Regions from separate parts of the Collinsella sp. AM16-21 genome, predicted to be linked through region 1. Evidence: predicted binding sites of a transcription regulator. Region 1 holds the regulator's gene; the other holds the start of a gene.
The links. The regulator NrdR, encoded in region 1, represses ribonucleotide reductase genes. The targets are predictions, from matches to a motif close to AAACACNATATATNGTGTTT.

Region 1 (6,040 bases):
CCGACGACGCGTTCGTATCGTCTGCCCGGCGGTCGCGGCATGACGATTACCGATACCGTCGGCTTTATTCAAAAGCTGCCGCATGGTCTGGTCGATGCCTTTAAATCGACGCTGTCCGAGGTTTTGGGTGCCGATCTAATTCTCAAAGTCGTAGATGCGTCTGACGAGGACTATGAGCGGCAGCTGGAGGCTGTCGACCGCGTGCTTGATGAGATCGGCGCCGGAGAGCGTTTAACGCTGACCGTATTCAATAAAATCGATCTTCTCGATAGCGTCGATCGATTGAGTTTCCGTCGTCGCTATCCGGAGGCCGTTCTGTTCTCGGCCCAAACGGGCGAGGGGCTCGACGATCTCGTCGACCGGATTGCTCGCGAGGCAGCTGCCACCGATGTGTTGCTCTCCGCTGATATCCCGTATCGCGAGGGCGCTCTCATCACGCTGGTGCATGAGCAGGGAACCCTTCTGCATGAGGAATATCTCGAGGACGGCGTTCGCATTGTGGCGAAGTTGCCGGCTCGTATTGCACCGCGGCTCGAGCGCTATCGTACGGAATAAACGATTTCTAGCACGCCTAGAATGACTGGCTGATGGAGCAGGTAGAACGGTAAGGCATGCCGACCCAGGACTGCGAGCGCCGGGATAGGATTGGCGTATGCCCATGCTGGCGCTTCGAGACTTGATGCTTGTGCTGCCTGGGCAGCAAAAAAGCCGGTAAGGTACATAAAGACAAACGGTATGAGCGGATAGTAATCTCCCGAAACAAAACCCGGGCCTGGGAATCCAAGCCATGCCAGGTAGGGGAGTGGGTAGACCGCCTTTGGAATGCCCCAGGTTAGGGCAAAAAGAACAAGGCACGCTGCGATGCCCCATGAGCCCGGTAATTTTTGGAGTAACGGACGGGTGAACGCAACCACCGCGGTGCACACCGCCATGCAATAAATGATGCCAAAGTTCACTGAATCGTCGACCGATACGAGCGTTGTTGCGATCCAGACGACCAAAGCTGCGGCAGCGTACTTAGCCGCTCGTTTGGCATTGTTGCGTGAGAGCGTGCACATCCAACCCGCGATAAACAAAAATACCCAGCTGATGCTGGCTCGCCAGACGTCTTGAAAGACAGTCTGGGTAAACCAAGGCATATCCCAGCCGTACAGGTAGGCGAGATCATAGCAAGCGTGAAAACCTGCCATAGAAATCATCGTAAACCCGCGGACGGTATCAAAGATGGTTATGCGTTTTTGCATTACGAGAACCGGCGCATCAAGCCGACGACTTTGCCCAGGATAACGGGATTCGTTGCATAGATAGGTTCCATAGTGTCGTTCTCGGGCTGCAAGCGCACACGCCCCTGCTCCTTGTAGAACGTCTTGACGGTCGCCGAACCATCAATCATGGCCACGACAATTTCGCCATTCATGGCACTCTTTTGTTCACGGACGATGATGTAATCGCCATTGAAGATGCCGACATTGATCATTGAGCTCCCATGCACCTCAAGGATAAAGGAACCCTGATCAGTGGCGATTTCGGTCGGGATAGTAAACGTGTCTTCGATATTCTGCTCTGCCAGAATGGGAATCCCAGCCGCGACGCGACCAACGAGCGGTAGCGAGACCGTTCCGCGAGGTGCGGTGGGCTCGTCAGATTTGGAAATTGAGACAGAGGAACCATCCTCGTTAAAGAGTTCCAGGGCGCGCGGTTTGGTGGCATCGCGCTTGAGTAGCCCGCGCGCCTCCAGGGCAGAGAGATGGGCGTGCACGGTGCTGGGGGAGGAAAGGCCCACGGCAGAAGCCATCTCGCGCACGCTGGGCGGATAACCCTTCTCCTGCTGATATTCCTTGATGAAGTCGTAAATTTGCTGCTGACGCTTGGTAATTTTGCGAGCCATCAGGGCATCCTCTCTACCCATGTCAAACAAATGTTCGAATTTTGCTTGACAGGAACAACTGTTCGAAGATAATAATAACCGAACATTCGTTCTCGCGCTAGACATTTTTGTCCGCGCGGCTTGATAAAACTGTTCTCAGCAAAACACGCGAGAGGAGAACATGATGAACGTAACGAATATGGTCCAGGGAAACCTCGCCCTTAAGCTCGAGACGCCTGCAGAACCCACTTTTACGGTTGTTCAGGGTGGCCGCTCCGGCTTTCAGCCTTTGACCGTAAAGCCTGCGCGCAATCAGCAGGCTGTAGTCGCGCCGGCCCGCGTTGCCCTGAAGGTTCCGACGATTGTCGCCGTCGCCGTTGCGCTTACGCTCTTCTTTGTCCTCGCTATGTCGGTCTTTAGCGCTCGTCACGCCGCGTATGCCGAGTCCGTTTCCAACATTACCTACGAGACCATTCGCGTTCAGCCTGGCGATTCTCTTTGGTCGCTTGCCGAAGAATATCCAATCGAAGGCCTTTCCACGCAAGAGACTTCCGACATGATCCGTAGCGTCAATCATCTGGAGCATGGTTCGCTCGCCGCCGGTGCGCATCTTAAGGTTCCTGCTCGTTCGTAATCATTATCGCGCTGCGCATGGTACCCTTGTTATCGTTTAAGAGGAGGTACCATGCGCTGTCCCAAATGCGGCAAGGCACATACCCGCGTCGTTGATTCCCGTATGCAGGAGTCAAATAACACCATTAAGCGCCGTCGCGAATGTTGCTCGTGTAACTACCGCTTTACAACGTTTGAGCGATGCGAGGACCCTATCGAGGTCATTAAGTCAGATGGAACTAAGCAGCGGTTCGATCGCAATAAGCTTCTTGTCGGCTTGATGCGCGCCACCATCAAGCGCGATATCGACACTAAGAAGCTCAATGAGATTATCGATGACATCGAGGTCGAGCTTCGCTCTCGCACGCTGACGGCCGTCACGTCCCATGAGTTGGGTGACATGGTGCTCAAGCGCTTGGCCAAGATCGACAAGGTTGCGTACATCCGTTTTGCCTCGGTCTACCGCGATTTCAAAGACGTCGATGAATTTCTGCAAGAGCTCGACAAGCTAAGGTGATTCCATGTCCAACATTACCGTCAACATAAAGCGTCTCGACCCCACCCTCGAGCTTCCCAAATACGCCCATCCCACCGATGCCGGCTTGGATCTACGCTCCAACGAAGACTGCGTCCTGAAGCCCTTCGAACGCCGTCTGGTCTCTACGGGGCTGGCCATCGCCCTGCCCGATGGCTACGCCGGCTTCGTCCAGCCCCGCAGCGGCTTGGCCATCAAGCAGGGCCTGTCTATAGTCAATACGCCGGGCCTCATCGACGCCCACTACCGAGGAGAACTCAAGGTTATCCTCATCAACCTGGATCCCTCCAATAACATTCAAATCAATAAAGGCGACCGCATAGCCCAACTCGTCATCCAAGAAGTCCCCACGGTCAATCTCATAGAAGTAGAAGAACTAGACGAAACCGACCGAGGCAAAGGAGGCTTCGGCTCCAGCGGCATCGCCTAGGGCGCCCGTATCCCTCCCGCCCGGGGCTTACCTATATCATTCCATGCTCAAACATTCTCGCGTCGCTTCGCTCGCTGCGAAACTGCGCGTGGAACGATATAGGTAAGCCCCGGGCGGGCGGCTACTCGCTTGAAACAATATTTACTTTTCTAGTAAGTCGATGCGATGAAGGGACGCCTCCTTTGTCGCATCGACTTACTGTATTTATATTTTCTGGTTCCCCTTTGCAGATTCTACTGGTGGGGAATCTGGTATAGCCGCTGGTACGTTAACGCAGCTTACCTGCGGGAGGCCCCTATATATCGTCCCGCGCGCAGTTTCGCAGCGAAGCGAGAATGTTTGAGCACGGGATGATATATAGGGGCCTCCCGCAGGCAAGCGGAAATTAAGACGCTAGCGGATGTGCGCGGGTTTTCCGCCCCAGTAGAAGCGGCAGAAGGCTCGTTTGCGCTTTTGGGGTTTGCCTACGAGCTCCATGGTTGCGATGGCTATGTCTTCGGCTGCGTGGGGGCGGCGTAGTACTTCGCCGTTGATGAGCAGTGCCTTGAGCGACTCAGGATGATCGTGGAGATGTCGCAACGTCACGATGAGCTCTCGTGCGGTGGTGACATGCATGCTGGCGCCCATGCCGGTGAGCATGGTGGTGTTGGCCTTTTCCTGGCCATAGGACTTGCCCAACAGGATCATCGGCAGGTGTGCGCACAGGCATTCGGTGACGGTGAGTCCGCCCGATTTGAGAATTGCCAGGTCGCAGCCGAGCATAAGCGCTGCCATATCATCGACATAGTCCAGAACCGTGACGTTTTCGAGCTTCATGGCGTCGAAGAGCGTTTTGAGGCGGGTGGCATATTCGGTGTCTTTGCCCGGCAAAAAGACAAAGTGCATGTCTTCGAAGCTGCGTAGGAAGGGGAGGGTGCGGTCCATCTCCGCGCGAAAGCGAACGTACGGTTGAGGCAAGCTGGCACCGGCCATTACCAGCACGACGGTCTTGTCGGTGGGGAGGTTGAACTTAGCTAGCTCTTCCTCGCGATCGTAATCCGTGTCGAATCCGGTGCGAATAGGAATGCCGGTAATGCGAATCTTTGTCTCGAGCACCTTGCGCGGACGCAGCGTTTCGGCCATAAATTCGTTGGCAACACAGAATAAATCGGTGTCCTTGTGGGGCCACCATCCCTCGACTTCGTAGTCGGTCGGTACGCAGATGACCGGATAATCGATACCCGTAATTACGCGGGCGCCCACGGCAACATTGGCTGCTGTGATGTGCGTTGCAACCACGGCTATGGGCCTGCGGCTACGAATATATTCGTTGAAGGCGGGGAACATAATTCGCGACCATGCCGTTCCGCCACCCCAGAGAAGATGTCCCGTAAGCGTATATCGCCAGGTCAGGTCGTAAATGGGGCGCGTGGCTCCCGTAAAAGAAGCCGCGGTCTTATTGCCGTCGAATTTAATACGTCCAAAATCAAGGATATCGAGCACTTCAATCTCAATATCCTCGGGGATGCCATTGGTGCCGCGGATGAGGTCGAATGCCTGCGCTATCGCATTTGCGGCGGCCTTGTGGCCCGAGCCAACGGAGGCGTGCACGATGGTCACGAGAGGTTTTTGCTGAGCCAGGAGCGTGGTTTGCTCCGATTGGGGAGTGCTGTGCGTGAGCAGGGGAGCGTCGTCACTCGTCTGCGCCTGGTCCATCGATAACTCCCCTTCAGCTTTGTAATACGGATTTATCATTGTAGTGCATGAGTGTCACGTTCACGTAAATTTGGGTACGAGCGCAAAGAACGACAACGTTTCGACGAAAGGACGCTTCATGACTACCGATAAGCCGATCGATGTTGCGATTATCGGTGGCGGCCCCGCGGGCTATGCTGCCGCCATTTATGCTGCGCGTGCCAACCTTACGACGACCGTGATTGAGCAGGGCATGTCGGGAGGGCAGATCGCCACAACCAATGAGGTCGAGAACTATCCGGGTTTCCCGCTCCTGAGTGGCGCCGAACTCGGCGAGCGTTTTCAGCAGCATGCAGAGGGCCTGGGAGCACAGGTTACATGGAGCATGGTTACGGGTATCGATTACGATGCCGATGCAGCGTTGTTTACGGTGCATCACGATATGGGCGATACGCTGGCCTCGAGCGTTATCGCTTGCATGGGTGCCACGCCGCGTCCGGCAGGTTTCGCAGGCGAGGATACGTATCGCGGTCGTGGCGTTTCATATTGCGCAACATGTGACGGCATGTTTTTCCGCGGCAAGCAGGTTTTTGTAATCGGTGGTGGCAATTCGGCATGCGAAGAGGCGCTGTTCCTGTCCGACATTGCCAGCAGTGTGACCATCGTGCTGCGCCGCGACCAGTTCCGTGCGCCGGATGGTGTTGTTCAGAAAGTACTCGCAAAGGACAATATTACAGTTAGGTACCAAACTAGTATTGTGGAGCTATCGGGCGAAGCCATGCCAACGACGATTACCTTTAAGGACAATGCATCTGGGGAAACTCATGCCGAGTCATTTGAGCCCGGCTCGTTTGGCATCTTTGTCTTTACGGGGACGCAGCCACATACCGAGCTTGTTGAGCATCTAGTCGATCTGGCGCCT
Region 2 (6,040 bases), on a different contig from region 1:
CAGCCTTGAGGTTGTCCTGCATGTTGGGAACCTCAACGTAAGAGATAGCACCGCCCGGCGAAAGCTGCTGGAACATGCCCTCAAACTTAAGCTTATCGAAGGCATCGATCTCCTCGGACACGTGGACGTGATAGCTGTTGGTAATGTAGCCCTTGTCCGTCACGCCCGGGATAATACCAAAACGGCGCTGCAGGCACTTGGCGAACTTGTAGGTCGTCGACTCCAACGGCGTACCGTACAGCGAGAAATCGATATCGCTTTCGGCCTTCCACTCCGCGCACTTGTCGTTCATGCGCTGCATGACGGCCATGGCAAACGGCGTGCCTTCCTTCTCGGTGTGGCTGTGGCCCGTCATGTACTTGACGCACTCATACAGGCCGGCATAGCCAAGGCTGATGGTAGAGTATCCGCCCACGAGCAACTTATCGATCGTCTCGCCCTTCTTCAGACGCGCTAGGGCACCGTACTGCCAAAGAATCGGCGCGGCATCCGAAAGCGTGCCCATCAGGCGCTCATGACGGCACAGCAGAGCACGGTGGCACAGCTCAAGGCGCTCGTCGAAGATCTTCCAGAACTTGTCCATGTCCTGATGCGAGCTCAGCGCGACATCGGGCAGGTTGATGGTCACAACACCCTGGTTAAAGCGGCCATAGTACTTGGGTTTGGTCGGGTCATAGTTCAGCGCGTTGGCGACATTGTTAAAGCCGTTGCCCGAGCGGTCGGGCGTCAAGAAGCTGCGGCAACCCATGCAGGTGTAGCAATCGCCGTTGCCGGCGGTCTCGCCCTTCGACAGCTTGAGCTCGCGCATCTTCTTCTCGGAGATGTAGTCGGGCACCATGCGCTTGGCGGTGCACTTGGCAGCAAGCTGGGTCAGGTAGAAGTACGGGGAATTCTCGTGAACGTTATCGTCCTCGAGTACATAGATAAGCTTGGGGAATGCCGGGGTAATCCACACACCGGCTTCGTTCTTAACGCCTTCATAGCGTTGACGAAGCGTCTCCTCCACGATCATGGCAAGGTCGTGCTTCTCCTGGGGCGTACGGGCCTCATTGAGATACATAAAGACCGTCACGAACGGCGCCTGGCCATTGGTGGTCATAAGGGTCACGACCTGATACTGAATCGTCTGGACGCCGCGACGGATCTCGTCACGCAGACGGTCCTCAACGACCTCACGGACCTTTTCGGCAGATGCCGAAACACCGAGCTCCTCGAGCTCGCGGGCAACCTCGCCGCGAATCTTTTGACGGCTCACCTCAACAAAGGGGGCGAGATGGGTCAGCGAAATAGACTGGCCGCCGTACTGGGAGGAAGCAACCTGGGCGATAATCTGCGTCGCGATGTTGCAGGCAGTCGAGAAGCTATGCGGCTTCTCGATCAGCGTGCCCGAGATAACGGTGCCGTTCTGGAGCATATCCTCCAGGTTCACCAGGTCGCAGTTATGCATGTGCTGGGCAAAGTAGTCGGAATCGTGGAAGTGGATCAAGCCCTCGTTGTGGGCATCCACGATCTCCTGGGGCAGCAGCACGCGCTGAGTCAGGTCCTTGGAAATCTCGCCGGCCATGTAGTCGCGCTGAACGGAGTTGACGGTCGGGTTCTTGTTAGAGTTCTCCTGCTTGACCTCTTCGTTATTGCACTCGATCAACGACAGGATCTTGTCATCGGTCGTGTTCTTCTGGCGCTTCAGGCTCTGAACATAGCGATAGATGATGTAGTGGCGGGCGACCTCGTAGCAGTCGAGACGCATGATCTCGTCCTCGACCAAATCCTGGATCTCCTCGACCGAAACGGTGTGGCCCGCGTTCTCGCATGCCTCGGCGACGTTTTGCGCCGCATAAACCACCTGGCGGTCGGTTAGACGAGAGCTCTCCTCGACCTCCAAGTTTGCGGCGCGAATCGCATTGACGATCTTATCGATGTCAAAGACAACCTCGGTGCCGCTGCGCTTGATGATCTTCATCCTCTTGCCTCTTTCGCGTCGTAGTCTCATTGCGCTTCAGAGCCAAACGATGCCCGGCAGGGCTTGCCCCTGTCTTGCGGCGCCGTCGCGCAATCTGTGTTCTCGATAAACCATAGGTCCTCATGCGGACAATCCTCGCGGCCGATCAAGCGGCTCAAAGATCTATCCAAATGGGGCAAATAAGGTCCTCGTTCTCTGTCCGCCATCTATCATACGACAAAGAGGCATCTATATCCTGTATTCTTTTTTTAGTTCAAACACAACATATAGTGTTTCAGCAGGTCAAAGCAATTGGTCATTTTGCAGACGCATTAATTATGAGGGGTTCTTGGCAAGTCGGTAAAACGTTACCAACACGGCTACCTGCATGGCAGTTATAAAACCCCCTTAGTCAAGCCGCTGACAAATCCTACCAAAACCAAGCCGCTCACGCCAAAAGAATCCAAAAGATTATGCTTGACCAACATGTTGCGGTCGTGCCTTGCCGAGCCCCATGTAACCGCGGCACGAATCCTTGAAAGATATGTGTATGCAAACAGAGAAGATGAGAGTTTTCTCGGATGACTACTGAGAAGCATCCCAGAAGATCAAAAAACTCGAAATTTGGTGACGTATTTGGCGACCCATTTGGCGAACAAAACAAAACAGCCCAGAGGCTAAGCCTCTGGGCTGCGAACATTTGGTGGGCGTTAGAAGATTTGAACTTCTGACCTCTTCCGTGTCAGGGAAGCGCTCTCCCCCTGAGCTAAACGCCCAAATGGAGCGGACAACGGGGCTCGAACCCGCGACCCCAACCTTGGCAAGGTTGTGCTCTACCAACTGAGCCATGTCCGCTTACGGGGATTAATCTTACGTGATACCCGCATCCTATGCAAGAACTTTTTTTGAAAAGTTTTGCGACGCCCTCTCGAACCTCGCGAAGACATCAGCCACCACGGAAAGCGCGAGCAAACGCAAACTCGCCGCAAGAGGCCCCCTACAACTCAGCGAGCATGATCCAGGCAGAGCTGTCCTGCGCAAGTCTGCCGTCTGCAAGCGGTGATGAGGTGAGCAGGACCTTGCCCGCCGGCAGCTCCACGGGTGCTGCACCGAAGTTCGTCACACACGCCCAGCCGTTGTCGCGGCGATAGGCGATGACGCCGCCCTCAGCGCCCTCGGCACCATCCGCAAGGCCGGTGCGCCCGTCAAGATCGAGCCACGCAAGATCGTTAGCGCACCCGCGCAGCTTGCGCCGCAGCCAGAGGGCGTCACGATAGAGCGCAAGCATCGATGTCGGGTCCGCCTCTTCCCTATCGGCAGCGTAATCGGAAAACCATGCAGGCTGCGGCAGATGGGGCGCCACATCGGCGTCCATCGGCGAAAATCCAAACGATCCGCCCTGCGCGGGATCGTCCGTCGCCACCCACGGCAGGGGCACACGACAGCCGTCGCGCCCCTTCTCGCGCTTCGATCCGTGCGTATTGGTCGCAGTGGGATCTTCGAGTGCAGCCCACGGGATGTCAGCCACCTCAAAAAGGCCGAGCTCCTCACCCTGATACACGTATGCCGAGCCCGGAAGCGCCAGCTCAAGCAAAAGGGCCGCCCGCGCGCGGCGCTCGCCGAGTTCACGGTCCTCGTCATAAGACGACCCGTCGCGTAAGAGCCAGTCGAGCGCAATCTGGTGGTAGCGCGTCGCCTTGATCTGCGGCAGGGCGAAGCGCGTCGCCACACGAGGCACGTCGTGGTTGGAAAGTACCCAGGTCGAGGCGGAATCGGATTCGATGGCTGCCTTCAAGCCCTCCTCGATTGCAGCGTGCATGTCATCATAGGTCCAAGTGGCCTTGGCGAACTCAAAGTTAAATGTCTGGCCAAGCTCGCTGGGGCGCGCGTAGAGATACTGGCGCTCGGGCAGCACCCACGCCTCGGCAACAGCGCTGCGCGGCGGATTATAGCGGTCGAACACGCGGCGCCACTCGCGATAGATCTCGTGAACCTCGTTGCGATCCCACAGCGGATGGGTGCCGTCGTCAACCATGTCATCGCCCTCGGCGAGATGCCACTGGTCGAGATCATCGCGGTCGAGATCCTTGGCGAGACCGTGTGCCACATCAATGCGAAAGCCATCAACGCCTCGATCGCTCCAAAACGCTAGAACGTCGCAAAAGAACGCGCGAACCTCGGGGCATGACCAGTCAAAGTCCGGCTGCTCGGGCGTAAACATGTGCAGATACCACTGACCGTCCGCAACACGCGTCCAGGCACGGCCGCCAAAGTTGGCATTCCAATTGGTGGGAGGCAGCTCGCCATGCTCGCCGCGACCATCGCGGAAGATATAGCGGGCGCGCTCGGGCGATCCGGGGCCGGAAGCAAGAGCGGCTTTGAACCAGGGGTGCTGGTTGGACGAATGGTTGGGTACGATGTCGACGATGACCTTGATGCCGCGCGCGTGAGCCGCGGCGATCATGTCATCGAAGTCGTCAAGCGAGCCGAGACGTTGGTCGACATCGCAGTAGTCCGCCACATCATAGCCGCCATCGACAAGAGGCGATGGGTAAAACGGACTCAGCCAGATGGCCTCGATACCCAGCCGCTCAAGATAGTCCATCTGCTGGGTAATGCCCGCGATATCGCCCAGACCCGAACCAGTCGAATCCTTAAACGAGCGCGGGTAGATCTGATAAATCGCGGCATCGGACATCCATGAGCGCGAAGAGGACTTTTCTGTAGCCATGGGATGAATCTCCCTTGCAACGAGGTTTTGCGAGATGCCCACGATGATACGCCCAAAGCTGACATTCACGGCAATCAACGCCGCAGCCACGCCCCAAACGCTCGCCCCCTCTCGGGCTCGAGCCTCCTGGGACGAATCGATCGATTAGTGAAAAGAACGGAAGACTTACTCCCCCGGCCACGACAGCGAGCGGGCTCCGGGTGCCCCAGGTTGCCGCGAAAGAGGAGGGAAGCGTACTTTATGTACGCGACCGACGATTGGGGGGCAAGATGGGGTGCCCGGGGCCCGCGCAGCGTCAACAAAAAACGCGGTTCGTTAGAACCGCGTAAGATAGTTGGAGCGGACAACGGGGCTCGAACCCGCGACCCCAACCTTGGCAAGGTTGTGCTCTACCAACTGAGCCATGTCCGCATATGTAAAACAAAACGGGCGCCGGAGCGCCCGGATGTTGCCTGGAGGCGAAGCCCGGATTCGAACCGGGGGTAAAGGCTTTGCAGGCCTCTGCCTTACCACTTGGCCACTTCGCCGAAAAAGGACCGCTTGAGACGGTCCGGAAATGCAATGGAGCGGACAACGGGGCTCGAACCCGCGACCCCAACCTTGGCAAGGTTGTGCTCTACCAACTGAGCCATGTCCGCTTGCGGGTTATTAATTTACGCGAGTTGCCCAAAAGACGCAAGTACTTTTTTCAAAAAAGTTGTTCGCCACATGCTCTTGGCAGATATACATGCCAAAACGATTTACTAGGCGCACGATTCCAATGTTCCGCTAAACAGCTTTACCATCCGAACGCGCGTACCGGCACCATCAGTACGACGGGCAACCTCCACGTTGTCGACTAACATGCGCATGAGCTTGATCCCACGCCCGCGCTCCTCAGTCGTAACCGGTTCACTCGACCCGTCAATCGAATAGCCCGCCCCACGGTCGACAACCTCAATCACGACACGATCGCCATAGGCCTGAACCGTCAGGATGCATCCGATACCGCCCGCATGGTCATACGCGTTGCCCAGCGCCTCGCCCGATGCCAACGCGACGTCATAGCGCTCATCCCGCCTCAGGGGAAGCGGTTCGAGTAGCTCGGCAATACGATGACGATAGTATGGAAGGTTCTCGATACCCTGGCGCACCTCGACACTCTTGCTCCAGCGAGGCAATTCCCCCACCGGAATGGCAGGAATCGACTCCCGAGCGAAGCCCGCAACATGGAGGATGTCGACAAGTCGGGCAATCTCCAAAAAGCGGATGACCTCATCGGAGGCGTTAACGAGCGAAAGCAGGCCCTCTCGCCTCATGAGTTCTCTGGCACGTGTAAGCAAAAACGCCAAACCCGTCGAGTCGATAAAGCCCACGGCCTGGCAATTGAT

Region 2: the regulator NrdR is predicted to act here: its motif matches at 2,216-2,235, upstream of nrdD (anaerobic ribonucleoside-triphosphate reductase).

Annotation. Positions count from the first base shown of each region.
Region 1 covers NZ_QRKJ01000010.1:79,225-85,264, forward strand. Annotated here, with positions in the region: gene hflX (GTPase HflX) at 1-555, shown strand, start outside; gene DW180_RS06965 (heparan-alpha-glucosaminide N-acetyltransferase) at 540-1,244, opposite strand; gene lexA (transcriptional repressor LexA) at 1,244-1,888, opposite strand; gene DW180_RS06975 (LysM peptidoglycan-binding domain-containing protein) at 2,052-2,501, shown strand; gene nrdR (transcriptional regulator NrdR) at 2,553-2,996, shown strand; gene dut (dUTP diphosphatase) at 3,001-3,444, shown strand; gene DW180_RS06990 (glycosyltransferase) at 3,838-5,139, opposite strand; gene DW180_RS06995 (NAD(P)/FAD-dependent oxidoreductase) at 5,258-6,040, shown strand, end outside.
Region 2 covers NZ_QRKJ01000006.1:45,005-51,044, reverse strand. Annotated here, with positions in the region: gene nrdD (anaerobic ribonucleoside-triphosphate reductase) at 1-1,960, opposite strand, end outside; tRNA gene DW180_RS04560 (tRNA-Val) at 2,641-2,715, opposite strand; tRNA gene DW180_RS04555 (tRNA-Gly) at 2,719-2,794, opposite strand; gene DW180_RS04550 (glycoside hydrolase family 13 protein) at 2,937-4,670, opposite strand; tRNA gene DW180_RS04545 (tRNA-Gly) at 5,006-5,081, opposite strand; tRNA gene DW180_RS04540 (tRNA-Cys) at 5,124-5,197, opposite strand; tRNA gene DW180_RS04535 (tRNA-Gly) at 5,233-5,308, opposite strand; gene DW180_RS04530 (anti-sigma factor antagonist) at 5,414-6,040, opposite strand, start outside.